DNA from 2 places in the Mesorhizobium sp. EU05-FHT14A09 genome. Region 1 is predicted to be linked to the other one. Evidence: riboswitches for the same ligand, from Rfam matches in the RefSeq annotation. Region 1 holds a riboswitch; the other holds the start of a gene.
What was found. A riboswitch is a leader RNA that binds a small molecule or an ion and turns the genes downstream of it on or off. The one in region 1 is predicted to bind thiamine pyrophosphate.

Region 1 (15,207 bases):
AGGCGAAATGCCAAGGCCGACATTGCGGAACACGTCGAGGTGAGCGAACAGGTTGTTCTCCTGGAAGACCATCGAAACCGGCCGTTCGGACGGCGAAGCGTTGCTGAAATCCCTGCCGTCGATCAGGACGCGGCCGGAAAGAGGCGCTTCGAAACCCGCCACCAGATTGAGCAAGGTCGATTTGCCCGAGCCGCTCGGCCCCATCACCGCGGTGATGTCGCCAGCCGGAAATTCCACGTCGAAGGAAAGGCTGACCTCGCCATAGCTGAAGGTCGTCTTGTCCAGGCGCAGTGACACACCCTGTCGAGCCGGCTTGTCGGCTGTCATGCGGAGCGTTCCTTTCCAAGCCGGTCGGCAAGCAGAACCAGCGCAAAGCAGACCAGACCCAGCAGCAGGGCCAGCCCCGCGGCGTCGATCGTACGATAGCTGCCCATGCGGGCAAGCAGAAGATATGGCAGCGTCTGCAGGGAATCCGAGCCGAACAGCGCGATCACGCCGAGATCGCCGAGCGACAAGGCCATGGCAAAGGCAAACGCCGTGGCGAGCGGACGTCGCAGCACCGGCCAGTCGATCAACCTCAGGCGGGCCCAGCCAGCGATGCCGAGCTGCGCGCAAAGCCGCTCATGCCGTTCACCGGCCGCATCATAGGCCGGACGTATGGCGCGCAGCGCGAATGGCATCGCCATGACAGCATTCACGGCAACGACCATCACCGGGGCAATCGCGAAGGCGCTGCCTATGTGGCGCAAAGCCAGGAACCAGCCGGCACCGATGACGATGGGTGGCACGACCAGCACGAAGCCAGCTCCCGTATCGGCGGCATACTCCAGCAACGATCTGCCGCCATTTCTGCCGCGCCGAGCCGCCAGCCCGTGTCTTGCCATAACCAGGGACAAGGAGAGGACCGTCGCAAGCAGGGCCGACAGGAATGCGAGCACCGCGCTGGTAACGGTGGCCAGATGCACGGCCCGTTCACCGGCGAGGCGGGCAAGATCGGATTGCAGGCCGGCAGCGATGGTCGCCATCATTGGTCCGGCGACGAACAACAGGGCAAGCACGATGAGCATCGCGTTCAGCGCCGTCTCGGCATTGCCGGTCGACAGATACCGGCGCGGCGCGACCGAAAGACCGGCCTCGGCCATGGTGTTGGCGCCGAGGCGGGACAGCAGGACCACGACCACGAAGGTCAGCAGGACCTGCAACAGCGTCAGCGCCACCGCGCGTGCGGGGTCGAAGTCGAAACGCAGTGCCTGGTAGATGGCGACTTCCAGCGTGGTCGCGCGCGGCCCGCCGCCGAGGATCAGCACGATGGTGAACGAGGTGATGCACAGCATGAAAACGAGGCCGGCGACACCAGGCAGTGCCTGCCTGATCGCCGGCCATTCGATCAACCGGAACGCGGCGCGCACGCCCATGCCGAGCTGGCTTGCCAGTCGCCATTGGTCGGCCGGAACGGTCTGCAAGGCTTCCAGGAACAGGCGCACGCAAAGCGGCAGGTTGAAGAAGACATGGGCGACAAGGATGCCGGACAGGCCGTAGATGCCGGGCCAATCCTCGCCTGCGATCTTCGTCAGAAAAGGGGCGAAATAGCCGGCGCGACCGTACAGCGCGAGAACCCCGAGCGCGGCGACGATGGCGGGCAGCGCCAGAGGCACTGCAAACAGTTGCAGAATGAGGCTGCGGCCAAAGAAAACGGGGTGACGCGACAGCGCCCGCGCGACGAACAGTGCGGGGACGACCGACAGGAATGTCGACAGCACAGCCTGCCAAAGGGTGAAGCGGACGATCCGGAAGAGATAGGAATCGAAAGCCGCCGCCGCACCCGAGAAGTCGCCGGCGCTTTCGATGACCAGGCCAAGGAACGCGCCGCCGATCAGGACGGCGACAAAGGCCAATGCGGCCACACCCGCAGCGATGCGTCTGTCGCGCAAGACGACCGGGTGTGCGGCCTGAGACAACGGATTCGCCGTTGTTGCTATTTGCTCATCACGTCGAGCCACTCATCCACCCAGGCTTTGCGGTTCTTCGCGATCTCTTCCGGGCTGAACGCCAGGGTCTTGACCGGCTTCACCAGCCTGTCGAAGGCCGGGTCGAGCGGCTTGTCCATCTTGCCGGCCGGGAACATCCAGTTGGTTTCGGGGATAACGTCCTGGAATTTCGGGCTGGTCATGAAGGCGATGAACTTTGCCGACAGCGGGTTCTTGGCGCCGGTGGTGGTGATGCCTGCGACCTCGACCTGGAGGTAGTGGCCTTCGGAGAAGGACGCAGCCTGGTAGCGGTCGGTCTTTTCGGCGACCATATGGTAGGCAGGCGAGGTGGTGTAGGATAGCACCATGGGCGCCTCGCCCTTGGTGAACAGGCCATAAGCCTCGCTCCAGCCCGGTGTGACGGTGAGCACGCGGTTCTTCAGCTTGGCCCAGGCCTCTGGCGCCTTGTCGCCATAGACCGAGCGCACCCACAGCAGCAGGCCGAGGCCCGGCGTGGACGTGCGTGGATCCTGGATGGCGATCTTCTGCGAGGCGTCACCCTCGACCAGATCCTTGAGGCTGGCCGGCGGCGTCTTCAGCTTCTCGGTGTCATAGACGACGGCGAAATAGCCATAGTCGTAAGGAACGAAAGTGTCGTCGTTCCAGCCGCCGGGCACCTCGGCGGCCGCAGTCGTGCCGTGCGGGGCGAACAGGCCGCTTGCCCTGGCATCCGCGGTCAGATTGGTATCAAGCCCCAGCACGATATCGGCCTTCGTGGCGGTGCCCTCCAGCTTGACCCTGTTGAGCAGGGCGACGCCATCCGCGACGGAGACGAAATCGACGTCGCAGCCGCAGTCCGCCTCGAACGCTTTCTTGACCTGCGGGCCCGGGCCCCACTCGGCGGTGAAGCTTTCATAGGTATAGACAGTGAGCTTGTCTTTCGCGGTAGCCGGAAGCGTCGCGGCGGCGAAAGCGAGAACGGAAATCAGGGCAGGCAGAGTTTTGCGCATCGGCGCCTCCTTCACATCGTGACAAGGGAACTGGCGCTTTGGCTAAGCGTCTAATCCCTCCGCCGGTACAAACCGGATCAGGTTCAGCGGGTTGGCTTTTCGCCTCTCAGCCAGGTCGCGAAGCCGCGATCTGGCACCCCGTTAGAGCGGCCTGAGACATAGAGCGGGCAACGGTGGCGCGCAAGCGTTAGTTTGCCGGGACAGATCCGGTCCGGTGCAGGTTCTCACGCGCACTTCCGTTTCCGCATGGGGGCTGGTAAGGGCGACGCCCATGAGCACATTCACCCTTCTGCTTGGCGGCGAGGTCATCCGGACGCCGCGGCTCGAAGCCCAGGTCGCCGGAACGCGCGTGATTGCCGCCGACTCCGGCATCCGGCATGCGGACATGCTGGGGCTGTTGCCTGAACTGTGGGTCGGCGATTTCGATTCCGCGCCGGCGCACCTGCCGCCGCATCTGGCGCAGGTGCCGCAGGAACGCTTCCCGGCCGAGAAAGATTCCACCGACGGCGAACTTGCGGTCTCGATCGCGCTCTATCTCGGTGCCACGAAGCTGAATCTGGTGGGCGCCTTCGGCGGCGCCAGGGCCGACCATGCCTTCCTGCACCTGGCGCTGGCGCTTAGCCTGGCCGAGCAGGGGATAGACGTGCTTCTGACCAGCGGTGCACAGGAAGGTGTTCCGGTTCTGCCGGGCCACACCAAGGCCTTCGACTATGCGGACGGGACGCTGTTTTCCGTGCTCGGCTTCTCGAAACTCGCCGGGCTCACCATCAAGGGCGCAAAATGGCCGCTTAATGCGGTGGAAATGCCCTTCGGTTCGTCCCTCACCATCTCCAATGCCGTGAAAGGCAGGCTCGAAGTCGCGCTCGGCAGCGGGCGCGCGCTTTTGCTTGCCCACCCTTACCCTCTTCCCGAAAGCTGACATGGCACCGCCACTTCTCAATCTGACCGATATCAAGCTGACCTTCGGCGGAACGCCGTTGCTGGATGGCGCCGAACTCGTGGCGGCTCCCGGCGACAAAATCGCGCTGGTCGGCCGCAACGGTTCAGGCAAGTCGACACTGCTCAAGATCGCTGCCGGCATGATCGAGCCGCAGGATGGCGATGTTTTCCGTCAGCCGACGGCGACCGTGCGCTACCTGCCACAGGTTCCCGACATGGACGGTTTCGCCAATGTGCGCACCTATGTCGAAGCCGGGCTGGGGCCGGCCGACGATCCGTATCGTGCGACCTATCTGATGGAGCATCTGGGTCTCACCGGTGAGGAGCGTCCCGCCGATCTTTCCGGCGGCGAGGCACGCCGCGCTGCACTCGCCCGCGTCATGGCGCCCGAACCCGACATCCTTCTGCTCGACGAACCGACCAACCATCTCGACCTCGCGGTCATCGAATGGCTGGAAGAAGAACTGGCGCGAACTTCCTCAGCCTTGATCGTCATTTCGCACGACCGTCGTTTCCTGCAGCGCATATCGCGTGCCACGGTCTGGCTCGACCGTGGCCAGACACGACGGCTGGAAAAGGGGTTCGGCCATTTCGAGGAATGGCGCGACCAGGTCCTGGAGGAAGAAGAGCGCGAGCAGCACAAGCTTGGCCGGCAGATCGTGCGCGAGGAACATTGGCTGCGTTACGGCGTAACCGCGCGGCGCAAGCGCAACATGCGCCGGCTGGGCGAATTGCAGTCGATGCGCCAGCGTTTCCACAGTCATCGCGGCGCCGAAGGCACAGCGACGCTGGTGGCCAGCGATGCAGCCGAATCCGGCAAGCTGGTGATCGAGGCCAAGAACATCGAGAAGAGCTTCGGCGATCTCACCGTGGTGAAGGATTTTTCGACCCGCATCCAGCGCGGTGACCGCGTCGGCCTGGTCGGCGCCAACGGCGCCGGCAAGACGACGCTGCTGAAGATGCTGACCGGGGAGACGAAGCCCGATGCCGGCACGGTGCGCCTGGGCGTCAATCTCGAGATCGCCGCGCTCGACCAGAAGCGCGAGGCCGCAGATCCGGCTGAGACGTTGTCGCATTACCTGACGGACGGACGCGGCGAGAACCTCGTCATCAATGGCGAGCAGCGCCATGTCGTGTCCTACATGAAGGACTTCCTGTTCAAGCCGGAGCAGGCACGCACGCCGGTGCGCGAGCTTTCCGGCGGCGAACGGGCACGGCTGCTGCTGGCCCGTGTCCTGGCGCGGCCGGCCAATCTCCTCGTGCTGGACGAGCCGACCAACGATCTCGACATGGAGACGCTGGAACTGCTGCAGGAACTGGTCGCCGGTTTTGCCGGCACCGTCATCCTGGTCAGCCACGATCGCGATTTCCTCGACCGGACGGTCACCAGCGTGATCGCGCCTGATGGCGGCGGCCGGTGGGTGGAGTATGCTGGCGGCTATTCCGACATGCTGGCGCAGCGCGGTGGCACCAAGCTCGAAGACCGCAAGGCGCGCAACGGCCAAGCCGCAGAAGCGAAGGCTGAAAAGCCGCGCGCGGAGGCAGCGAAGGAGTCGGCCAGGAAGCTCTCCTTCAAGCAGAAGTTCGCCCTGGAGAACCTGCCGAAGAAGATCGAGGCGGTCACGGCATCGATCGCCAGGCTGGAAAACAACATTGCCGATCCGGCCTTCTATGAGCGCGATGCGGTTGGCTTCCAGAAGACGATCGCGGCCCTGGACAAGGAACGGGCGACACTGGCCGCGCTTGAGGAAGAGTGGCTGGAACTGGAAATGCTGCGCGAGGAGCTGGAAGGCTGAGGCTTAGCTTCGGCCGCACGTCGGTTATTCCCGTGATCGGTAAATCCGGCATTGATCTTGGCGGGGCGGATCGTGCTACCGTTGGCAAGCGTTGATTGGCCGACGGAGGAGGAATTTCCATGGCAGAACCGACCGGATGGCGTCACATGTCGAGCGCGCCGAAGGACGGCAGCCGTGTGCTGGTCACGGTGAGGTCATCCGAACAGGGACCGGCGGAAGTCGATGTCGCCTATTGGGCACGGGCCGACCAGTTCGGCATGGAAGGGTGGCGCGCCAATGATTCCTATCCCGGCCACATGATCGAATATGCCGACCCCGAGCTGAAATGCTGGATGCCGCTGCCGAGCGCGAATGCGAACACAAGCGCCCTGGCGGACATGCCGAGGCCGTGGGAAGGCAGCGAAGAGGAACTGTACGGCTCGGGCATCTAGCCGGTCGACGCTGCATCCGACGCAGGATTTTCCACCAATATGGACTATGCTTAACGCATCGTGTCTGAACCCCGTTTCGCGTGTAACCACATTGTTCGATATATTATGAAGTCCTTTCATAAGACTGTGACGTTGGTATAGCCTGATACCAAGTTGAGAAATCCAGTTTGTATCAAGGCGTTGCAGTCATGCGTATTCTTGGGGCTGGTTGTTGCGGGCGTGGGGAGCGATCTTTCCTCTTCTTCCGCCGTGTCGCGTCAGCGATGCTGATCGCTATCCTTGTCTTCGGAACGCTGGCGACTGTTCCCGCATTTGCTGACGAGTGTTCGTCGCTGGCGCGGCAGATCCGCAGTGGCGGCAGCGGTGGTGTCAGCCCGCAGCAGGCGCAACTGCGGCGACAACTCATCGCCATCCAGGCGCTTGAGCGGCGGCGGCAGTGTTCGGGCAGAAGTTCTGGCGGTTTCTTCGACCCCTGTGGTGATCTTGCGCGCATGCGCGCCGATGTGCTGAGGCAGATCGCGGCCGTGAGCGGAGGACGCGACACATCCGTTCTGCAGGCTCGCTATGTCGCGCTCGGCTGTGCACCGGAGCGACGCGAACGGCAGGAAGCGCGCGATTCTGCCCCGGGCCCAATGTCGATCGGCAGTGCCGCGATGCTTTATTGCGTGCGGCCCTCTGACGGCTATTTCTTCCCCGCGCCGAAATCGCAGTTCGCCAGGGATGCCGACCTCAAGGACACCACCGACCAATGCCGCTTCATCTGCGATGATCCGGGCATGGAGGTGTTCGCGCTGTCCGATCCCAGTCTGGAAACCGAAGAGATGATCTCGGTCGCCGAACGCAAACCGTACAAGGATCTGCCGACGGCGTTTCGCTACCGCGACGCCGAGGCGTTCAAGGGCTGCGACCTGCGACGCTACTACAGCCGTGTCAACGAGATGCGCGCACGCACCGTAACGCCTGGCAACATGGCAAATGCCGTGATTCCGCTTCCGACGGGCAGGCCGGTACAAGACTCTCCGGCGCTGTCAGCGACGAGTGCAATGAATGCGCCAGCGCCGCTGGCTCTGGTGGAAGAGCCTGCATCCAGCCGAGCCGTGCGCGTTGTCGGACCAGCCTTCCTGCCCGATCCCTGACGGAACAGCGTTGCAGCTTGCTGCAATTGCGTCGGGCAAGTCGGTTGCTGGTGCTTGATGTCGCCGTTATTTGGTCCCACATCGGCTAGGATGAGCGGCGAAACGCAAGAGCAAGACAGAGGTCTGATGTGGGGCTTGACCCCATCGCTGATCCTGCACGTGCTCATCATCGCGCTTCTGGTCTACGGCTCGTCGCGGCTGCCGCAGCCGCCGGCGGACGATGAACCGGTCAGTGTCGTCATGGTGCCGCCGCCCGAACAAGCGAAGCCGGTCCCGCCGCCAGAAGAAACCAAGGTCGAAAAACCGCCGGAACCGAAGGTTGAGAAACCGGTCGAGCAGAAGGTCGAAAAGCCGTCCGCGCCGCCATCGTCGATCGAGGAGTTGAAACCCGTTTTCCAATACGGAGCAAAAGACACCGGTCCGAAAAAATCGCTGGACGGGAACAGTGCGCAGGAAAGAGCGGCGTCGACGACGAAGACCGAGGACCCGATGCAGCCCGGTGTCGTGAAGGACAGCGAGAACAAATCCGCGGCCGAGCCGGATCGCCCGAAACAGGAAGACACGGCAAGCAATCGCGAAGCCGAACAGGACAAGGCGGGGGATGCGAGCTCAGCGAAATCTGACCAGCAAGAGCCCAAGGGTGCCGATACACAGGACGTCGTGACCGACGGTTCAAGCGAAATCGAGCTTCCCGTGGCTGCGGCAACGCCGCAACCCAGGCCCGCGAGAGCGCCCAAGCCGGCAAGCGCCGGCACCAGAAAGTCCAACTCGGCGGATGTGGCCATCGCCTCGTCGCCGGGCTACTCCAGCCTTCCGGGTGTCAGGCGGCTTTATTCACAAGGTGCGACGGGCGATCCGTTCGCAGGAACCTCGATGGACGGAGTGCCGCGCGATCAACGGGCCGGCAAACTTTGCGCGAGCGCCTTGCAGCAGCAGCTTGTGGACGAGGGTTATGCCGTCGGATTGCTTCCGTACCGCCGGCTCAAGTCGGGCAATGTCCTGGATGTCCCTGAAGCCACTTTTCGCACGCGAACGGCATGGTACAGGGTCAGCTTCAGATGTGAGGTCGATACCAACGCGATGCGGGTGTTGTCTTTTGTTTCCCGGACCGGAGCTCTTGTTCCACAAGCTGAATGGGCAGCCCTTGATAGGTCTGTCCGCCAATAAGATCTGTGGTGTCGAGGAATCTGGTCGAAACCACCGCGGCTCGTTCCGCGGTGGCAGTTAGGGCGTTTACGTTTTTCGCGGAAACGCTCCGACTCTTGTTTTGCGCAATTCCGGACGGAAAACCGCTACGCACTTTTCCTGGAATTGCTCTAGCCTGAGGTCTTCGCCTGCCAGGCCTTGATCGCCTCGTCGAAGACCTTGTCGCCGGGCAAGCCCTTTTCCATGGTGATCAGCGCGCGCCGTCCCGATTTGTAGACGACGGGAATGTCGATCCATTCCTGGTTGCGCAGCAGGGTGAGGTTGGCGTCCTGATCAGCCTTGGTATCGTTCAGCGCGACCAGGAAATAGCCGTCGGCGATCTTCGCCGGCACGCCGATCAGCGGGCTGCCGGCCTCCTGCTCGGACGTCTTCATGGCGATGCGCAGCACATTGTCGATGCCACCGCCTTCAAAGCCCTGCGGGGTCAGGAAGATCATCTCGATGATGTGGCTGGCCGGCAGGGTCTGGTCGGCGTTGCGGCGGATGGTCATGCGCAGCTGTACGTCCTTGGCCGGCACCGTCACCTCGGCGCGGATCGCCGGCTCAGGAGGCGCATCACCGCCGGGCGATTCCTGGACGACAGACCAGACGATGTTACCGGGCTGGGCCGATCCTTCAGCCGAGCTGGTGCGTTCCTCGTAGTAGATCGCTTTCTGGCCAACCGGAATGGCAGCCGGCTGGTTGCCTGCTTCCGGCGCAGGCGGCGTCGTTCCGGCAGGTGCCGGCGTTTCCGTACCTGCAGCGGGAGGCTGTCCTGCAGCCGGTTGCGCCTGTGCCGGTGGTGTCGCGGGTGGCGGCGTGGTCAGGGCGACGATGGAGGTACCTTCGCCGACGCTGGTGCTGCCTCCGGCGCGACCTGGATCGGTCTCCTTGCCGTCAGGCAGCAGGCGCTGCGTGAGTTTCTGCGGCTCACCATTTTCCGGCGCCGGAGCGGGGGCCGGATTTGACGCGGTGTTCGGTTGTGCCGGCGCCTGTTCCGCGGGTTTTGCCGGCGCTGCCGGCTGGCTGTCGGCGGTCTCGGTCTTGTTCAGGCCGAGCATGTCCTTGAAGGCGTCCCGGTTCAGCCAGACGCCATAGCCGCCGCCGCCGAGGATCGCGAGCGCCACGACAGCCGCAATGATACGGCCGAAGCCGCGCTTCTGTTCCGGCTCTTCGATGTCATCGAAGGTTTCATCGGCGACATCGTCTTCGATCGACGGCCCGCTGAACATGGAGTCCTGGGTCGCGCGTTCGGCTTCGCGGCGGGTGTTGGCCTCGAAGGCTTGCGCCAAAGGACGATCGGTGACCGGCGGGGTCGGTTTGCCCAGGTCGAAATCGGGCTTGGTCTCGGCCTTCGGTTTGGGCCAGACGGGCTCCAGCACCGGCTTCGAGCCGGGCAGTTCCGGTTCAGATAGCGGAGCCGGCTTGGGCTGTGGTTTCGGGTCGGGCTGACGCACCTCCGGTTGCGGCCTCTGCCAGGATGGCTGTGCGGGGCGCTCTTCCACCCGAGAGGGTGCCGGCGAAACGGGCGCGGGTGGCTGCGCGACAGGTGCCGGGGTTTCGGTTCTGGTCGCGGGCCTAGCATGGCTTTGCTGGGTCCGGTTGCGGTCGATGGACGAGAAGATGTTCTCCAGTTCCGCCAGCGGATCGAGCGGCTGCGCGGTCTTGGTGTAGTCTTTCTCGACCGAGGCAATCGCATCCTCGAGCGCCTTGCGCTGACGATCGGCAACCGCCGTGGGCGGCGGCGGATTGATCGCTGCGAGTTTGCTCTCGATGGTGGCGCGCGCCTTGTCATAGACCTTGGCGCGCACGTCCGGCGTCGTCTCGCCGAGGCCGTCGAGCGTCTTTTTCAGAACCGCAACGAAATCTGCCATGCTTCAATCGAACCTGTCGTTCGTTTCCAGGACAGGCCCCGCAAATCAGCAGGCCTGTCAGGTCTTTGACAATTAATCTTCAAACGGATCGGTCACAAGTATGGTGTCGTCCCGCTCGGGGCTGGTGGAAAGCAGCGCTACCGGCGCACCGATCAGTTCTTCGATGTAGCGCACGTATTTCACCGCTTGTGCCGGCAATTCGGCCCAACTTCTCGCCCCTGCAGTTGTTTGCGACCATCCCTCCAGTGTTTCGTAGATCGGCTTAACCGCAGCTTGTGCCCGCATTGAGGCAGGCAAATAGTCAATCCGCTGGCCGTCGAGCTCATAGCCGACGCAGATCTTGATCTCCTTCAGACCATCCAGGACATCGAGCTTGGTCAGCGCGATGCCGGTGATGCCCGACGTCTTGACCGTTTGACGCACCAGCACGGCGTCGAACCAGCCGCAGCGACGCGGGCGACCGGTGTTGACACCGACCTCGCGGCCGACCGTGGCCAGATGACGACCGACCTCATCGTCGAGCTCGCACGGGAATGGTCCCTCGCCGACGCGCGTGGTGTAGGCCTTGGTGATGCCGAGCACATAGCCGATCGCGGTCGGGCCGAGGCCCGAGCCGGCTGCAGCCTGGCCGGCCACCGTGTTGGAGGAGGTGACGAAGGGATAGGTGCCGTGATCGTTGTCCAGCAGCGCACCCTGCGCGCCTTCGAACAGGATACGGGCGCCGGTCCGGCGCTTTTCATCCAGCACGCGCCAGACCTGGTCCATGAAAGGCAGGATCTCGGCGGCGACGGAGGTGAGTTCGTCATGGATCGCCTGGGCATCGATCTCGTTCAGCCCCATGCCGCGCCTGAGCGCGTTGTGGTGGGTCAGCAGACGTTCGATCTTGAGCATCAGCGTTTCCGGCTCGGCCAGGTCGATGAGCCGGATCGAGCGACGCCCGACCTTGTCTTCATAGGCCGGCCCGATGCCGCGACGGGTGGTGCCGATCTTGAGGGCGGAATTCGCGTCTTCGCGAATCGCGTCCAGTTCGCGGTGCAGCGACAGAATCAGCGGGGCATTGTCGGCGATGCGCAGGATTTCCGGGGTGATCGTCACGCCCTGGTCGCGCAGCTTCTGCAGTTCCGTGATGAAGTGATGCGGGTCGACCACGACGCCATTGCCGATGACCGAGAGCTTGCCCTGGACAAGACCCGAAGGCAGCAGCGCCAGCTTGTAGCTGACACCATCGATGACCAGCGTGTGGCCGGCGTTGTGGCCACCATGGAAGCGCACGACCACATCGGCGCGGTCGGCCAGCCAGTCCACGATCTTGCCTTTGCCTTCGTCGCCCCATTGCGAGCCGACGACCACCACATTGGCCATATCACTATCCCTTGCTCAACACCAAAAGCGGGCCTCAAAGCCCGCCACGACAGGCCCATATAGCCTCAAGCCCTTCGTTGCGCGACCCTTTCTTTGCCGTGAAAGCGCGTCCCAGGCACAAGATTTTGGCCTTTTGCATCATTTACTTGCATGCAACGGCGCCATAGGTCGGTTGTCGTCGCGCCCCAGGACGACCCGCGGAGGCTGCCGCATGCATCGCAAGGCCTATCTTCTGCTGCTTCTGACCACGCTGCTGTGGGGTGGCAACGCCGTGGCAGGGAAACTCGCAGTCGGTCATGTCTCGCCGATGACGCTGGTGTTCTTCCGCTGGGCGATGGCCGTCGTCATCCTGCTGCCGATCGGCGGCCGCGCCTTCGTGGAAGACTGGCCAGTCATCCGGCGACATCTGCTCCTGCTGCTCGTTCTCGGCGCCTGCGGTTTTTCGCTTTTCAACGTGATCTTCTATGCGGCGCTGAACTACACGACGGCGATCAATGTTTCGATCGAGCAGGCCAGCATGCCGATCCTCATCATTGTCGCGAATTTCCTGTTCTTTCGTCTCAGGATCGGCTGGCTGCAGGCGCTTGGCGTGCTGCTGACCATCGTCGGCGTCATTCTCACCGCCAGCCACGGCGACCCGACCCAGCTGCTGAAGCTCAACTTGAATTTCGGTGATGCGATCATGCTGATCGCCGTCGTGCTCTACAGCGGCTATTCCGTCGGCCTGCGGCTGAAGCCCGCCCTGCAGTGGCAGAGCCTGATGCTGGCCCTGTCGATCGCCGCCCTTCTGGTCTCGGTGCCGTTCTTCATCTGGGAAGTCGCCAGCGGCACGGCCATCTTCCCCGACACGCAAGGATGGGCAATCACGCTCTATACGGCGCTTGGCGCCTCGGTGATCTCGCAGGTCACCTACATTCGCGGCATTGAGCTGATCGGCGCCAACCGCGCGGGGCTGTTCATCAACCTCGTGCCGATCTTCGGCACCCTGCTGTCGATCCTGATCCTCGGCGAGGACTTCCACCTCTATCACGCCATCGCGCTGGCGCTGGTGTTTGGCGGCATCTGGCTGGCCGAGCACGGCAGCCGGCGTTCGCTCGTCTGATGTCGTCAGCAAGGTGCGCGACTTGCCCTTCGCCGGATATGGCCTAGGTTGATGCGCTGAGATATCTCCCGATCGGGGACGCTTTGCATGCTGGAGGAAGCCGGAGACCGGGTCGGTGCGCCTGTGGCGAAACCGGTTCTGTTTTTTCGAGGGCTGCAAGGCTGGAACCGGCGTGATCTCAGCGGCGACGTGTTTGCAGGCCTGACGCTGGCGGCGATTGCCATTCCCGAACAGATCGCGACGGCACGCCTGGGTGATTTTTCCCCGGAGGTTGGATTTTTCGCCTTCATGGCCGCCGCGCTGGCCTTTGCGCTGTTCGGTGCAAGCCGGCATCTCTCCGTGGGGGCCGACTCCACGATCACACCAATTCTTGCCGGCGGACTTGCCCTGATCGCGACCTCCGGCTCGCCTCACTATGTGGCGATGGCTGCACTGCTTGCGCTTATGGTCGGCGCCATCGTGCTCGTCGGTGGGTTGCTCAGACTGGGATGGATCGCGGATCTCCTTTCCGTGCCGGTGATGGCCGGGTTTCTTGCAGGCATAGCGGTGCACATCCTGGTGTCGCAACTGCCGGAGTTGCTGGGCCTGCCGTCGGGCAGCGGCAATGTTTTTCAGCGTCTCGCAGCGGTCAAAGCCGATCTCGGCCAGGTCAATCTGTGGAGCCTGGCGCTTGGCGCAGCGGTGTTCGCGATTGTCATGGCATGCGAGCGGATAAGCGCGCGTGTTCCAGGGGCGCTGATTGCGCTGGCGCTGACGACCTTGGCGGTGATCGCGCTCGACCTGACAGGTCGCGGTGTCGCGGTTCTGGGTAGCTTGCCAACAGGTTTGCCGGGTCTCGGCCTGCCGCAGGTGAGTTTCGAGGACATGCGCACACTGGTGCCGCTCGCCCTGCTGGTGGCGATCATCGTCATGGTTCAGACGGCGGCCACGACGCGATCCTTTGCCGGCGATTCATCGGGGCCTGCGGATGTGAACCGTGATTTCGTCGGCGTTGGGGCTGCAAGCCTGCTGTCAGGATTGGCGGGCGCCTTTCCAGTCAATGCCAGTCCGCCGCGAACGGCCATCGCGAGCGAGACAGGTGGGCGCTCGCAACTCGCCTGTCTGCTTGCCGCGGTCGTGGTGCTGCTGCTCGTGCTGTTTGGGCAAAGCCTGCTTGCCAACGTGCCGCAGGCCGCGCTTGCCAGCATTCTGTTCTTCGTGGCGATGCGTATCCTGCGCTGGCAGACATTCTTGTGCACATTGCGGCAGGCGCCGTTGGAATTCGCGCTGATCGTGATCACGGCAATTTCCATCGTTGCTCTGCCGATCGAGGTTGGCGTGGCGATCGGCATCGGACTTTCGCTGCTGCACGGTCTTTGGGGCATGACCCAGGCGGCGGCAATCGAATTTGAAAAAGTGCCCGGAACATCGATCTGGTGGCCACCAGGCGCCGAGCCAAACGGCGAACGTGTTCCGGGAGTGCTGGTGGTTGCGTTCCAGGCTCCGCTTTCCTTCGTCAATGCGGAGAGATTCAGCGAAGGCTTCCGGACCATGATTGATGCCAGCCCTGTGAAACATGTCGTCTTCGAGGCGAGCAGTGTCATCGACATCGACTTCACAGCGGCACAAGCCCTGCGCGCTGTGATCGAGCATTGCCGAAAAGCCGGCATCTCGTTTCGGATCGCTCGGCTGGAAGCGGTTCGGGCACAGCGGGCATTGGCGCGTTTCGGCATCGAGGCGATGCTAGGCCCAAACGCCATCTTCCACAGTGTCGACAACGCGATAACGAACATTGTGGCCAGCGAGCAGCTGGCGCCGCAAACCGGGGAAGGGTGAGCCATGCAACGGAACATTGTCCCAGTCCTGCATCCGGTCTCCGTTGTCGAATTGCGTCCGACGCAAATGACAGTCGGTATGCGTGAGGTGGCGCTGAAACGCAGGGAACTGCGCGCGCTGCCGGCAAGCGAGAAGGACAATTTTCTAGGCGTGCATTTCATCCCGGCGGTAATCGGTCCAAAGGAGCGCCCCTTCGTCGTCGACCATCATCATCTTGCCCGCGCCCTGCACGAAGAGGGCATCGGAAAGGTCTTGATCAGCGTGCTCGCGGATCTGTCGCGGCTGCCCAAGGAAGAATTTCTCGTTTTCCTCGACAACCGCGCCTGGATGCACCCTTTCGATGCGTCGGGCCGCCGGCGCGCTTATGAAGATTTGCCGAAATCCGTGGACAAGTTGATCGACGACCCGTACCGCAGCCTGGCCGGTGCGGTACGCCGCACTGGCGGTTTTGCCAAGGACACGGCGCCTTTCGCTGAATTCCTCTGGGCAGATTTCTTCCGCCGGCGTATCGAGCCCGGCCAACTCGCCGACAATTTCGACAAGACTGCCAAGAAGGCCACCACACTGGCGCGGCATAAGTCCGCGAGCCA
Region 2 (15,207 bases), on a different contig from region 1:
GAGGGGCAGGTCGTCATGCAGGCGAGGCAGGACAGGCAACGATCGACATGGGTGACGATCTCCTTGTCGGCCGGACGCCCGTTCTCCAGCATGTCCTTGATCAGGTAGATGCGCCCGCGCGGGCTGTCGAGTTCGTTGCCAAGCGTCACATAGGTTGGACAGGTGGCGGTGCAGAAGCCGCAATGCACGCATTTGCGCAGAATCTTCTCCGATTCCGCGACATGCGGATCGGCAAGCTGGTCGGCGGTAAACGAAGTTTGCATGTTACGCCATCCGGCCGGGGTTGAGGATCTGCCTGGGGTCGAATTCGGATTTGAGCCGGTGGGCAAGGCCCGCCAAGGCAGGCGGCTGCGGCTGGAACACCGGCGTGGCGGCACGCACGCTAGGCGCAGCGCGGACGAGCGTCGCATGGCCGCCGCCGAAATGCTGCACCGCTGCCCGCACCAGCCGGTCTTCCGGTTCGCCCAGTTCCATGCTGAGCCAGATCAGCCCGCCCTGCCAGTCGTAGAACACTTCCACCGCCGACTGCATGCGCAGCGCCATCACCATGGCATGGCCGTCGGCGGGTGCCATAGACACGCGCCAGAGCGGCTTGTCGGAACCGGCGAACGGCATGCAGTCTCGGACATCGCGCCAGATCGCTTCGGATGCTTCGCCGGCGATCTCCTGCAGCGGTCCGGCATTGCGCAGCAGATCCTTGAGCGCAGCGATGCGATAGCTCACCGAGGGACCAAACCCCTCGACACGCAGCAAGGTCGCCGCCTCGCTGCCAAGGGCGCCATCGGCAACACGCGCCGCTATGCGTTCCGGCAGATGCGCCGCGCTCGACACTTCCGCGCTCGAGCCAAGCGCCAGCGACATGGCGGCGGCCGCATTGTCGTCGAGCAGGCCGCGCACGGCTAGCGTCACCTCGGTTTCCGCTGCCGGCAGGACCTTGAACGTCACATCCGAGAACACCGCGAGCGTGCCCCAGGATCCCGCCATCGCCTTGGAAAGATCGTATCCGGTGACGTTCTTGACGACACGCCCACCGGATTTGAACGCTTCGCCGCGCCCCGAGACGGCATGGATGCCGAGGATATGGTCGCGGGCAGCGCCAGCCTTCAGCCGGCGCGGGCCGGAAAGATTGGCGGCCAGCACGCCGCCGATGGTGCCTTTGCCGGGTTCCTGCCCGAGCAGCCGGGCATAATCCATCGGCTCGAAGGCAAGCTGCTGGCCGTTTTCGGCAAGCAGCTTTTCGATCTCATTCAGAGGCGTGCCGGCACGCGCCGACAGCACCAGCTCCGCCGGTTCGTAGAGCGTGACACCCGAGAGCTTCGAAAGATCGAGCGTGTGTTCGGTCTGCAGAGGGCGGCCGATCGCGCGCTTAGAGCCATGACCGACGATCTCCAGCGGCGCCTCTTCGGCAACCGCCCATTGCACCGCGGAAAGGACCTCGGCAGGCGAGGTTGGGGTGAAAGTGGTCACAGCCGATGCTCCCGCAGTTTCTCCAGCACGGCCTCGCCACGCGGCGAGAGCCGGTAACCGACTTCGAGGCTCTCCGTCAGGCCGAGTTCCTTCAGCCTGCGCACATCCTGCTTGAACTTCAGCTTCTCGACACCGGCAGCCAGCGCGAGTTCGCCAGCCGGCTTGGCCGGATGGGCGCCGATAGCGCTCAGGATCGACGGGAAGTAACCCGGCTTCGCCTCGTCCCAGCGCGCGAAGCGGGCCGCCAGCTCCTGCCAGTCGGCTTCGGAAAGCTCGCTCACGCCGCGCAGGGCAACTCGCTGGTCCGGCTCGATGCCATCGAGAGCGATCCGGTAAAGTGTGCGGTCGCCATCCGAACGCAGATCGGCCAGCAGTGCGGCGCGATCGGCAAAGCCGGCCGCCTTCGCCTCGGCATCGGTCAGATCGCGTTCGTCGATCGGTTCGACGGCGCCGATGCGCACCACGCCTGCAGCCGTGCGCAGGCCGGTTCCGGCTTTCACGGTCGGGCGCTGCCAACGCCGGAACGCCAGCGTGATCCTGCCCTGCTCGATACCGTCGAGGATGGCCTGCCTGAACAGCATGCTCAAAACCTCGGAATGTCGGGAAAGGCGACCTGGCCGCGGTGTACATGCATGCGGCCGAGTTCGGCGCAACGGCGCAGTTGCGGAAACACCTTGCCGGGGTTGAGCAGATGGTTGGGATCGAAAGCGCATTTCACCCGCATCTGCTGGTCGAGATCGGCCTCGTTGAACATCTCCGGCATCAGGTCGCGCTTTTCGACGCCGACGCCGTGCTCGCCGGTCAGCACGCCGCCGACCTCGACGCAAAGCCGCAGGATGTCGGCGCCGAACTTCTCGGCCTTGTCCAGTTCGCCGGGCACGTTGGCGTCGTAAAGGATGAGCGGATGCAGATTGCCGTCGCCGGCGTGGAAGACATTGGCAACCCGCAGGCCATAGGTCTCGGAAAGCTCACGCATGCCGGCCAGAACCCGCGGCAGCTCCTTGCGCGGAATGGTGCCGTCCATGCAGTAATAGTCCGGCGAGATGCGCCCGACCGCCGGGAAGGCAGCCTTGCGGCCCGCCCAAAAGCGCAGCCGCTCTTCCTCCGAATTGGAGATACGGCAAGTGGTCGAGCCATTGTTGATGGCGATCGCCTCGACGGCGCCGATCAGGTGATCGACCTCGACCGCCGGTCCATCCAGTTCGACGATCAGCAGCGCCTCGCATTCCAGCGGATAGCCGGCATGCACGAAATCCTCGGCGGCGTGGATCGCCGGCCGGTCCATCATCTCCATGCCACCGGGGATGATACCGGCGCCGATGATGTCGGCCACGCACTGGCCGCCCTGCTCGCTGGTCGGGAAGCCGATCAGCAGCGCGCGTGCCGTCTCCGGCTTCTTCAGGATGCGCACGGTGACCTCGGTGACGACGCCGAGCAGACCTTCCGACCCGGTCATCAGGCCGAGCAGATCGTAACCTTCGGCATCGAGATGCTTGCCGCCGAGCCGTACAACCTCGCCATTCATCAGCACCATTTCGATGCCCAGCACGTTGTTGGCGGTGAGACCGTATTTCAGGCAGTGCACGCCGCCGGAATTCTCCGCGACATTGCCGCCGATCGAGCAGGCGATCTGCGAGGACGGGTCCGGCGCGTAGTAAAATCCCTCCTGCTCCACCGCATGGGTGATGCCAAGATTGGTGACACCCGGCTGCGCGGTCACGGTGCGGTTGGGATAGTCGATGCCGAGGATGCGGTTGAAACGGCTCATCACCAGCAGCACCGCGTCTTCCAACGGCAAGGCACCGCCGGACAACGAGGTGCCGGCGCCGCGCGGCACGACGCGGATGTTGCGTTCGTTGCAGTATTTCAGCACCCGCGACACCTGCGCCACCGTCTCGGGCAGCACCACGACCAGCGGAAGCTGGCGATAGGCGGTCAGTCCATCGCTTTCGAAGGCACGCATCTCGTTGACGGTTTCGACGACACCTTCGCCCGGAACGATCGACCGGAGATCGGCGACGATGGTGGCGCGCCGCGCAAGGGTCGCCTCATCCGGCTTCGGCATGGCAAGACCGGACATGATGCCTCCCCTGCTTGGCAAAATACGCTGACTGGTAAAAGCTTTTTACCAATTTGACGCAATGCATGCAAATGATGCTTTCGGCGAAAGTCGGCGTGACGATGCGCGCACCTTCCCGCGCGTCAATCTGACGCTGGCAAACTGGATGGATGGTTCCGGACTATTCGCCCGCGTGGCTCGCCGGCTCGCCGTGCAGGCGCTGCACACGGCGCACGCCCCACCAGACCAACAGCACGGCGATCGGGACGGATGCAGCGGTGACCACCTCCGGCGCAAAGGCATGACCGAAGAAGGAGGCACCTTTGGCCAGATAGCCGATCAGCCCGACGACATAGTAGGACACAGCCGCGACCGACAGGCCTTCAACCGTCTGCTGCAGACGCAGTTGCAGGCGGGCGCGGTTGTTCATCGAGGCGAGCAGGTCGCGGTTCTGCTTTTCCACTTCGACATCGACCCAGGTGCGCAGCAGCGTGGTGGCGCGTGTCAGCTTGCGCGACAGGTTCGCCTGTCGTTCCTCGACCGAGCGGCATGTGCGCATGGCCGGCGCAACGCGACGCTGCAGGAAGCCGTCCCAGGTATCGTAACCCGGCACCACCTCTTCATCGAGTGCTTGCAGGCGTTCCGTAACGATGCCGTCATAGGCGCGGCTGGCACCGAAACGATAGAGGCTGGATGCGGCATCCGCTTCCAGCTCGGCAGCGAGTTCGGTGAGGTCAGCCAGCAAGGTCTGGCTGTCGCGGGTTTCCACCGCCTTCATCTCGCGGGTGATGACGGCCAGCTTGTCCTCGATGCGGCGCACGCGCGCCGACAGCGACAGCGCCAGCGGCAGGCCGAGCATGGCCAGCGTCCGGTAGGTCTCTATGTCGAGCAGGCGCTGCGACAGCGCGCCGGTACTGGCCGCGGTCAGCGAGCGGTTGAGCACCAGGATCCGGGTCAGGCCGTCGCCATCCTGGCGGAAATCGGCGACGATAGCAGCGGCACCGCGCTCGACCAGCGAGAAGCACAGGCTGGTCGGGTCGAAACTCTCGAGCAGCTTCTCGTTGGCGGCCGTCCAGTTGCGGATCTCCAGCCGAATGCCGGAAATCACCGTGCCGGGCGGCGAGAAGCCGTTGCCGAACGGCGTGTCCTCATGCGCGCGTCCGCTTTCGTCCAGCGGGCCTTCCCACAGATAGGTCGAGAATTCGGTATGGCGCTCCCAGCGCAGCGAACCCTTGCCCCACTTCATGGCATGGAGACGGGCCTGGCTGCCGGGCGCGGCAATGCCGAGCCGGCGCGAAAGCTCGGACAGCACGGCGTGGTCAACGCTGGTGCCGCCCTCGGTCATGAAAGAAAGCTGGATCAGCACACGTGGTGTCTCGACCAGCGGATGCGGGCGGGCATGCACCTCGCCCAGCGCACTCGGGCGGCCCTCATGCGCGGGAAAACCCAGCACGCTGCCGATGGCACGCGGCCGGAATTCGAGATTGGACTGATCGTCCGACACGGCAGTTCCCCCAGGTTCCGAGCCCTGTCTTTTGCAAAGCTCTAGGAGCAATCCGGTGTCGTGACAATGAAAAGTGCCGTCCTGGCGACAGGAGACACCCTCACCACGCATCGGTACAAATGCGGTAAATTGGATAGATTATTTGACCAGTTGCCGCGATTGCCGCTATTCTGGGCGGCATGGCATTTTCCCGGGCACTCCCTTGAGCGACATCTTTTCCCGCATCGATCATTCGCGTACCGCCGACGAGGTGGTGGCGCAGATCGAGGCCCTGATCCTGGAAGGCGTGCTGCGCCCGGGCGACCGGCTGCCGGGCGAACGCGACCTGGCCCGCCAGTTTGAGGTGTCGCGGCCGATCCTGCGCGACGCGCTGAAGGCGCTGGAGACGCGCGGCCTGCTGCAGACCCGGCATGGCGGCGGCACTCATGTCGCCGACGTCATCGGCCAGGTGTTCTCCAAGCCGGTGATGGAGCTGATCTCGTCCCATCGCAAAGCGGCCGCCGACTATCTGGAATACCGCCGTGAGATCGAAGGCGTCGCCGCCGAATATGCCGCCCGGCGCGCGACGCCGGACGATCTTGCCCTGCTCGACCGCATCATGGCGCGGATGGACGAAGCCCACCGCACCGGCGATTTCCAGCACGAGGCCGACATCGACGTCGAGTTTCACAATGCCGTCGGCGAATGCGCGCACAACATCATCCTGCTGCACACGCTGCGCTCCTGCTACCGCCTGCTGTCGGAAGGCGTGTTCCAGAACCGGCTGCTTGTCTTCACCCTGCCCGGCGCGCGCGACGAGTTGCTGGCCCAGCACCGCGCCATCCATGCGGCCGTCAAGGCCGGAAACCCGGCAGCGGCACGCAAGGCAGCGATGGACCACATCACCTATGTCGAACGCTCCATGGTGGAGGCAGAACGCACCGGCGACTGGCAACGCGTATCGCGGCTTCGACTGAAACAGCGTGGCGGGGATCAGGAACCCGGCCGCAAGCGGAATGAAACAGGCGCGGCGGCGCGCGAAAGCGGGAAGGCGAAGTAGGCATGCTTCTCACCATCGACGATCTCAAGCAGCAGGCTCGACGCCGCGTACCGAAGATGTTCTTCGACTATGCCGATTCCGGCGCCTGGACGGAGAGCACCTACCGCGCCAATGAAGAGGACTTCGGCAAGATCAAGCTGCGGCAACGCGTGCTGGTCGACATGGACAACCGTTCGCTGGCCTCGACGATGATTGGAGAAAACGTCTCGATGCCGGTGGCGCTGGCGCCGACCGGTTCGACCGGCATGCAGCATGCCGATGGCGAGATGCTGGCGGCGCAGGCGGCCGAAGAGTTCGGCGTGCCGTTCACGCTGTCGACGATGAGCATCTGCTCGATCGAGGACGTCGCCTCGGTGACGAAGAAGCCGTTCTGGTTCCAGCTCTACGTGATGCGCGACAAGGACTTCGTGCTCAACCTCATCGATCGGGCCAAGGCAGCCAAATGTTCGGCGCTGGTGCTGACGCTCGACCTGCAGATCCTCGCGCAACGCCACAAGGATGTGCGCAACGGCCTGTCCGCCCCGCCACGGCTCACCCTGCCCAACCTGATCGACATGGCGATCCGTCCCGGCTGGTGCCTCGGCATGCTCGGCACCCAGCGCCGTACATTCCGCAACATTGTCGGCCATGCCAAGGGCGTCGGCGACCTGGCTTCGCTGTCATCATGGACCAACGAGCAGTTCGACCCACGCCTGTCCTGGGACGACGTCGAATGGATCCGGCAGCGCTGGGGCGGCAAGCTGATCCTGAAGGGCATCCTCGACAAGGAAGACGCGGTGCTGGCCGCCAGGACAGGCGCAGACGCCATCATCATCTCCAACCATGGCGGCCGCCAGCTCGACGGCGCGCCCTCCTCCATCGCGGTGCTGGAAGAGATCGTCGACACCGTCGGCGACCGCATCGAGGTCCACATGGATGGCGGCATTCGCTCTGGCCAGGACGTGCTCAAAGCGCTGTGCCTCGGCGCCAAAGGCACCTATATCGGCCGCCCATTCCTCTACGGACTTGGAGCCGCTGGCAAGAAAGGCGTCACGCTGGCGCTGGAGATCATCCGTAAGGAGCTCGATCTGACGCTGGCGCTGTGCGGCAAACGCGACATCAAGGACGTCGGCAAGGACATGCTTTACCGCTAGATAAAATAGCCAGACACAAAATCGAATCGACCTGAAAGCAGCTCCTTCCTTGACCGACGGCATCCATTTCCTCGACGCCCGCGCGCCGGACGGCATGCGCCTTTACGCCATCGGCGACGTGCATGGCCGGCTCGACCTGCTGTCGGCCATGCACCGAACCATTGCTGCCGAAATCGAACGCGACCGGCCGGCAGACTGGCGCATCATCCATCTCGGCGACTACGTCGACCGCGGCCCGGATTCGAAAGGCGTCATCGATTTCCTGATCGCCGCGCACAAGCGCGACCAGCGCATCATCGCGCTGGCCGGCAACCACGATATAGGTTTCCGCGACTTCCTCGCCATGCCGGCCGCAGACGGGCTGTTCGCGCGCTATGGCGGCCGCGAGACCGCGCTGTCCTACGGCGTGGCGATCGACTTCGCCGATCCGGCCTCGCTCGAACAAGGCTGGAAAGACCTGGTCGAAGCGGTATCGCCCGAGCAGAAACAATTCCTGCACGACCTGCCCTATTCGGTCTCGTTCGGCGATTTCTTCTTCTGCCATGCCGGCGTGCGCCCCGGCATCCCGCTGGAGCGGCAGTCGCATGACGACCTGATCTGGGTCCGCGCCATCTTCCACGACCATGTGGGACTGTATGAGAAGGTGATCGTGCACGGCCATACACCGCAGGCGGAAGCCGAGCTGATGCCCAACCGCATCAATGTCGACACCGCTGCCTATCAGAGCGGCAGGCTGACGGCACTGGTCGTGGATGGTGTGGACAAGCGCATCCTGACGGAGAGCGTACCGGCTTAGAGCGTACCAGACTGCGAAGCCGACGGGCCGGTAGGCAGCCCTTCCCGCTCCAATATTCCAAAGACATGGTCCTTGGCCTTGCCGACAGCGGTCGGCAGATCATCTCCCAGTCCCAACCCGCAAGCGATGGCGCTGGCGAGTATGCAGCCGGTGCCGCGCATATGGACATCGAGACGCGGCGCTTCGAAACGTAAGGGTTTCGCTCCGGCACGCAGGAGAAGATCGACCGAACGGTCGCCCTCGGCATGACCGCCCTTGGCCAGCAAGGCAGGCACGCCGCCCTCGAACAGCCGACCAGCCTGATCGATGATGCCGACCTCGCCCGCCACGGCCGGTTTGCCGCTCAAGAGCGCCAGTTCCGGCAGATTGGGCGTGACCAATGTGCAGAGCGGCATCAAGCGGCGCTTCAGCACCTCGATCGCATCCATTGCAAGGAAAGTGCGTCCCGACGTCGAGGCCAGAACCGGATCGAGCACCATCGGCAACGGCAGTCGGCTTGCCAGGACCGAAGCGACCGCCACTATGGCATCCGCGTTGCCCAGCATGCCGATCTTGACCGCGGTGATTGGGTTGGCGGCGAACGCAGCCCGCATCTGCGCTGCGATCAGGTCGGCCGGCATCTGCTCGACCCGCTCGACCGCGCGGTGGGTCTGCACGGTCACGGCGGTGATTGCGAGGCAGGCGCGCAATCCGAAAGCGGCGACCGTCTCGATGTCTCGCGCGACACCGGCGCCGCCGCTGGAGTCGGAACCCGCGATAACCAGCACATGCCGGTCGGGCGTCACCGCCATGGCGCTGTCGCCGCCAGCCATTCGCGGGTGCGGGCCTCCGGATCGGCATTGCGGGTGATGTCGGTGACGACGGCAGCGCTGTCGGCGCCCTGTGCGAAGACACCCGCAATACGTTCGACGGTCAATCCGCCGATGGCGACGAGCGGCGTATCGCCTGCCCGGCGCTTCCATTCGGCGATGCGGTCGAGGCCTTGCGGTGCCCATTTCATGGCCTTCAGGATGGTCGGATAGACCGGCCCCAGCGCCACATAGTCAGGCTCTGCCGCCAGCGCCGTCTCCAGTTCGGAATGGTCATGCGTGCTCAAGCCCAGTTTCAATCCGGCCCGGCGGATCGTGCCGACATCGGCTTCGGCCAGATCTTCCTGGCCGAGATGGACGAAGTCGCAGCCCTCGTCGATGGCGAGGCGCCAGTAATCGTTGACGATGAGTTGGCAGCCATGGCGATCGCAGATTGCCCTGGCGGCGCGGATCTCGCCGCGCAACGTTTCGGCGGGTGTATCCTTGACGCGCAGCTGCACCAGCTTCACGCCAAGCGGCACCAGCCGCTCGATCCAGGCGGCGGAATCGACGATGAGGTAGAACGGGTCGAGTTTCATGAGAAGGCTGCCATGCCGATGATCGGGGTGGAGGGAACGGCCATGTCGCGCGGCTCGAGCGGACCAGCGCGGAAGGCTTCCCGCCCCGCCGCGATCGCCTTGCCGAAGGCGGCGGCCATCGCCACCGGGTCGCCTGCCTTGGCGACGGCGGTGTTGAGCAGCACAGCGTCGTAGCCGAGTTCCATCACCGCAGCCGCGTGTGACGGCCGGCCGATGCCGGCATCGACGATCAGCGGCACCTCCGGGAAGTGGCCGCGCAGCGAGCGCAGCGCATCGACGTTCTGCGGTCCACGTGCCGAGCCGATCGGCGCGCACCACGGCATCAACAACCTGCATCCGGCCTCCAGCAGTCGCTCGGCCACGACCAGGTCGTCGGTGGTGTAGGGAAACACCTCGAAGCCATACTCACTCAGGATGCGTGCGGCTTCGACCAGGCCGAACACGTCCGGCTGCAAGGTGTCGTGGTTGCCGATGACCTCCAGCTTGATCCAGTTGGTGGCAAAGACCTCGCGCGCCATCTGCGCCGTGGTGACGGCCTCCTTTACCGAATGGCAGCCGGCGGTGTTGGGCAGCACGCGCACGCCGAGCGACTGGATCAGCGACCAGAACTGCCCGCCCGTCTTGCCGCCAGCGCTTTCGCGCCGCAGCGACACCGTCACGATCTCGGTCTTCGAGGCTGCGACCGCATCGGCCATGATCGCCGGCGACGGATAAAGCGCGGTGCCAAGCAGCAGACGCGATGAGAATTTTTGTCCGTAGAGTTCGAGCATCAGGGGTGCTCCTCGATGGTGGGTGAAAGCATGCTTGAACCCCCTCCCAGCGTTGCCAAGGCCCCCTCTCCGTCTCGGGCTTTGCCCGAGCCACCTTTCCCCCGCCTTTGGCAGGGGCGAGGAACCGCAGTTCGAACGCCGGCGCTTATCCAGCTTGGGTTCCTCGCCCCCATGAAATGGGGGAGAGGTGGCGCGCCCAAAGGGCGTGACGGAGAGGGGGTTTTGGCGCCTAGCCTGATGTTCCCACACCGCAAACGGGTTAAACTCGTCTCGGCCAAAATCTCACCCTCCCTTCATCGGCGAGAGAATCTCGATGCGGTCGCCGTCGGCGATCCGGCAGGTCGCGCGCTCCCTGGCAGGCACCACTTCGCCGTTGAGCGCGGTCGCCAGCCAGCCGCCTTCGTAGTCGAGTTCGGCAAGCAGGCCCGCCAGCGTGCCGGCATCGACCTCGCGGCTTTCGCCGTTAACGGTGAGCCGCATGGGCAAGCTCCCTTTGCGAAGTGAAGATCAGCTCGGCGGCCTGCCTTGCCATCGCCGGCGCCAGCAGGAAACCGTGGCGATAGAGACCGTTGATCGAGACTCTGTTGGCTTCCCGGCTGACGCGCGGCAGGTTGTCGGCAAAGGCCGGCCGCACGCCGACACCAGCCTCGACGATCTCTGCCTCGCCGAAGGCCGGATGCAGCGCATAGGCGGCACCGAGCAGTTCCATCATCGAACGCGCGGTGACCGGCTCATTGGCATCGCTTTCGATCATCGTCGCGCCGACCATGAACAGATGATCGGCGCGCGGCACGACATAGACGGGAAAGCGTGGATGCAGCAGCCGGACAGGTCGCGCCAGTGAGACGTCCGGGGCATGCAGCAGCAGCATCTCGCCGCGAACACCACGAAGGCCCGAGACGCCTGCTGCGATGCCGGTGCAGTCAGCCTCGATATCGACGGTTTCCGGCACCCGCACCGCGCCATAACCGAATTCGAAGCGCACGCCCATGCCGACCAGCCTGTCCTTGAGGGCAACAAGGGCGCGGCGCGGATCGAGATGCGCTTCCTCAGCGAAGAACAGTCCGCGCCGGAACCGGCCGGCAAGATCGGGCTCCAGCGCGGCAACGGCCTGTTCGCCGATTGTCGCGAAGTCTGTCGTGCGCCGTGCGAAACGGTCGAGCTCGCCGGCATCCCGCGCCGGCGCCACCACCAGCGTACCGGTGCGCACGACATGGCCCGGCAGCACGGTGTCCCACCAGTCGAGCGCCAGGCGCCCCAGCGTGATGACCGCCTCTTCCGCGCTTTCGCGCTCGCACCACGGCGCCAGCATGCCGCCGGCAGCCCAGGAGGCGCTGCCGGCAAGGCGATGCCGCTTTTCGATGACGGTGACGTCGGCACCGCGCGACGCCAGCTCGAAAGCCAGCGTCAGCCCGGCGACACCGGCACCCTTGACCAGCGCTTTCATGGCTGGTCCGTCTCCGTTGCTTCGGCGACGGCAGCCACGTCGACGGTGTCGACGGAATCGAGCGGCAGATAGAGATCGCCGCCGACGCGGAACTTCTCCGCCATCGCGGCCATGCCTTCCTTCTGCGCCTCGGCGCGGATGTCGTGCGAGATGCGCATGGAGCAGAATTTCGGCCCGCACATGGAGCAGAAATGCGCCACCTTGTGCGCCTCCTTCGGCAAGGTCTCGTCGTGGAAGGCACGCGCGGTTTCCGGATCGAGCGAGAGGTTGAACTGGTCTTCCCAGCGGAACTCGAAGCGTGCACGGGAAAGCGCATCGTCCCTGACCTTGGCGGCGGGATGGCCCTTGGCAAGGTCGGCGGCGTGGGCGGCGATCTTGTAGGTGATGACGCCGACCTTCACGTCATTGCGGTCGGGCAGGCCGAGATGCTCCTTCGGCGTGACATAACAGAGCATGGCGGTGCCGAACCAGCCGATCATGGCGGCACCGATACCGCTGGTGATGTGGTCGTAACCCGGCGCGATGTCCGTGGTGAGCGGCCCGAGCGTGTAGAACGGCGCCTCGCCGCAGACAGCGAGCTGCTTGTCCATGTTCTCCTTGATCTTGTGCATCGGCACATGGCCGGGGCCTTCGATCATCACCTGGCAATCCTTGGCCCAGGCGATCTGCGTCAGCTCGCCAAGTGTCTCCAGCTCGGCGAACTGCGCGGCGTCGTTGGCATCGGCGATGGAGCCCGGCCGCAAGCCGTCGCCCAGCGAGAACGACACGTCATAGGCGCGACAGATGTCGCAGATTTCCTCGAAATGCTCGTACAGGAAGCTTTCCCTGTGATGGTACAGGCACCATTTGGCCATGATCGAGCCGCCGCGGCTGACGATGCCGGTGACGCGATCGACGGTGAGCGGGATGTAGGGTAGCCGCACGCCGGCATGGATGGTGAAATAGTCGACGCCCTGCTCCGCCTGTTCGATGAGGGTGTCGCGGAACACCTCCCAGGAGAGATCCTCGGCAACGCCGCCGACCTTTTCCAGCGCCTGGTATAGCGGCACGGTGCCGATCGGCACCGGCGAATTGCGCAGGATCCAGTCGCGGATGTTGTGGATGTTGCGGCCGGTGGAAAGGTCCATCACCGTGTCGGCGCCCCAGCGGGTCGCCCAGACCATCTTTTCCACCTCCTCGGCCATGGACGAGGTGACGGCCGAGTTGCCGATATTGGCGTTGATCTTGACCAGGAAATTGCGGCCGATGATCATCGGCTCGGCTTCCGGATGGTTGATGTTGGCCGGGATGATGGCACGGCCACGCGCCACCTCGTCGCGCACGAATTCCGGCGTGACATAGTCGGGGACCGCCGCGCCGAAGCTCTCGCCATCGCGCTGCAGCTTGGTGTGCACCGCCTGGCGGCCGAGATTTTCGCGAATGGCGATGAATTCCATTTCCGGGGTGATGATGCCGGCGCGGGCATAAGCGATCTGGGTGACGGCACGTCCGCCCGTGGCGCGGAACGGCTGATTGCGCACCGGGAATTCCGGCGTCAGCCGCTCGCCGGAGACGAAGCCATTGTCCTCCGGCTTGACCAGCCGGCCCTCGTAACGCTCGACATCGCCGCGCGCGACCACCCATTCTTGCCGCAAGCGCGGCAGGCCACGCTCGATGTTGGTCTGTACGCCAATGTCGGTGTACGGCCCGGACGAATCATAGACCGTGACCGGCGGCTCGCCGGCGGTCGGATGCACGGCAATCTCACGCATCGGCACGCGCAGGCCGGGATGGATGACGCCCGGTTTGTAGACCTTGCGCGATGCAGGCAATTCGCCAACGGTGACGGTCGGGGTGTGGATATTCATGAGCGAGCCTCCTCGAGTGACGGAGACCCAGTCCACGCAGTGAGGAGGAAGCGACGCTTCGCTGAAGGGAATACGGGCATCTGCCCGATAACCAAAGCCGGAAATGCCGGCCCGCGAAGCGTTCCCACCGTCCCTACGCCAGTATGAACTGGATCAGGTTCAACGGGTCACTGCGCGTTACAGCAGTATCTCAGCCCCTTGTCGGGACCCCCCTGGTGAGCCTCAAGGGTGAACCTCAAGCAGGCTTTTTGTCAACAGGGTTTTGGTGCCTCCTTCGAGGCTCGCTTCGCTCACACCTCAGGATGAGGGACGCGGGCGCCGGGACGCTTGCATTCCTCGGCGTTTCAAGATGAAGAGCTGCGCATGGCGTCCCTCATCCTGAGGAGCGAGCCCGCAAAACGCTGGAATGATGGCAATAAATCCGGCGGGCGAGCCTCGAAGGACGCACCCGCAAGGGATCACTTCTGCTTGTCTGAAAATCGATATCAGTGCGAGGCGGAGACCACGCCGTAGCCGTCGACGGCGAGATGGTTGTTGGCTGCATCGGCCGAGTAGATGCCGAGGCCGCAGATCACGATTGCGGACAGCATGAAGAAGGACAGAAGCGCTGCTTTCACGGAAGTCATCTCAAGTTGAGCCTTCTGTATTGTCCTGCAAAGGACCGGTTACGAATGTGTTGAAACTCACACTCGGCGGAGCGGTTTCAGCACATTTGCGTGTCTGGACGATGCTTGTTTCAGCTTGTGTGACGCTTGTGCCACAGTGGGACACCGACGCCTGCAAGCCAGCCGCCGCCTTCTAGGAAATCGACCGGACACAGGCCAAGCGCGAAATGCGCCATCCACAGCGGAATCCAGCCGGCGTGCCAAATTTGCCACGCGGACGTTGCGGAAGGTTCAGTCGAGCACGCTGCCGATCACCGTCGCCGAACGCGCCTCGCATGGCTGCCGTCCCTCCTGAAACCGGCCCAGGCCCCTTCCCGATGCAAATCGCAACTGTTTCGGAGGCTGACTATGTGTTTTTGAAACGGTTCCATCTGTTGATCAACTAAAAGTAAACACGGGTTGAAAATGATTTACAAGACGAATCGTTGATAAAAAACAAAAGGATGCAAACTAGAAACTAATTGAAATAATTCCGTTTGAAATCAATTACTGAATTCAGAACACGAATTTGTGATTACTCGTTGCCTCTTGGCTACACATCAACTTAAGTGGCGACACTTAATATCATTCAATGACATTTGAGCTTAGAAATATTCAGGGTGCGAGATTGATCGTACGTACTCGGAACCCAGTATCGATAGGGGATTACAGTGAACATCAGAACGCTTCTCTTAGGTTCGACTGCGGCCTTGATTGCCGTTTCCGGCGCGCGCGCCGCCGACGCGGTCGTCGTCGCCGAACCGGAACCCGCTGAATACGTCAAGATCTGCGACGTCTACGGCGCCGGCTATTTCTACATCCCGGGCACCGAGACCTGCCTGCGTATCGGCGGCTACATCCGCTACGACGCCAGCCTGGGCGATCGTGGCACCTTCGACGGCGCCAGGACGACCGACCGCCTCAACGGCAAGGAACAGGACACCTGGGGCAAGAACACCCGCTTCGCGCTGAAGACCTGGACCGGCCAGGAGACCGAACTCGGCACCCTGAAGACCTACACCGAGACCCGTTTCCAGTTCGGCAACAGCAATGACAATGCCGATGCCCGCAACAAGAACGTCTCCCTGAACTTCGCCTGGATCCAGCTTGGCGG

Region 2: it holds a riboswitch for thiamine pyrophosphate, as region 1 does, so the genes downstream of both, thiC (phosphomethylpyrimidine synthase ThiC) here and thiB (thiamine ABC transporter substrate binding subunit) in region 1, are expected to answer to the same signal.

What each region holds. Positions count from the first base shown of each region.
Region 1 is NZ_JBYTDF010000003.1:344,210-359,416, forward strand. Features, by position in the region: gene thiQ (thiamine ABC transporter ATP-binding protein) at 1-327, opposite strand, end outside; gene thiP (thiamine/thiamine pyrophosphate ABC transporter permease) at 324-1,958, opposite strand; gene thiB (thiamine ABC transporter substrate binding subunit) at 1,976-2,977, opposite strand; TPP riboswitch at 3,015-3,128, opposite strand; gene AC3WTO_RS13265 (thiamine diphosphokinase) at 3,249-3,896, shown strand; gene AC3WTO_RS13270 (ABC-F family ATP-binding cassette domain-containing protein) at 3,898-5,712, shown strand; gene AC3WTO_RS13275 (hypothetical protein) at 5,832-6,143, shown strand; gene AC3WTO_RS13280 (DUF2865 domain-containing protein) at 6,407-7,279, shown strand; gene AC3WTO_RS13285 (DUF930 domain-containing protein) at 7,406-8,446, shown strand; gene AC3WTO_RS13290 (hypothetical protein) at 8,596-10,338, opposite strand; gene AC3WTO_RS13295 (adenylosuccinate synthase) at 10,411-11,700, opposite strand; gene AC3WTO_RS13300 (DMT family transporter) at 11,912-12,802, shown strand; gene AC3WTO_RS13305 (SulP family inorganic anion transporter) at 12,890-14,617, shown strand; gene AC3WTO_RS13310 (ParB-like protein) at 14,621-15,207, shown strand, end outside.
Region 2 is NZ_JBYTDF010000010.1:156,850-172,056, reverse strand. Features, by position in the region: gene glcF (glycolate oxidase subunit GlcF) at 1-263, opposite strand, end outside; gene glcE (glycolate oxidase subunit GlcE) at 265-1,467, opposite strand; gene AC3WTO_RS26215 (ASCH domain-containing protein) at 1,464-2,048, opposite strand; gene AC3WTO_RS26210 (FAD-linked oxidase C-terminal domain-containing protein) at 2,051-3,547, opposite strand; gene AC3WTO_RS26205 (DUF3422 family protein) at 3,708-5,030, opposite strand; gene AC3WTO_RS26200 (FCD domain-containing protein) at 5,233-6,069, shown strand; gene AC3WTO_RS26195 (alpha-hydroxy acid oxidase) at 6,072-7,202, shown strand; gene AC3WTO_RS26190 (metallophosphoesterase) at 7,297-7,998, shown strand; gene AC3WTO_RS26185 (hydroxymethylpyrimidine/phosphomethylpyrimidine kinase) at 7,995-8,810, opposite strand; gene AC3WTO_RS26180 (thiamine phosphate synthase) at 8,780-9,385, opposite strand; gene AC3WTO_RS26175 (thiazole synthase) at 9,382-10,155, opposite strand; gene thiS (sulfur carrier protein ThiS) at 10,438-10,635, opposite strand; gene thiO (glycine oxidase ThiO) at 10,619-11,602, opposite strand; gene thiC (phosphomethylpyrimidine synthase ThiC) at 11,599-13,449, opposite strand; TPP riboswitch at 13,562-13,673, opposite strand; gene AC3WTO_RS26155 (hypothetical protein) at 13,935-14,075, opposite strand; gene AC3WTO_RS26150 (porin) at 14,765-15,207, shown strand, end outside.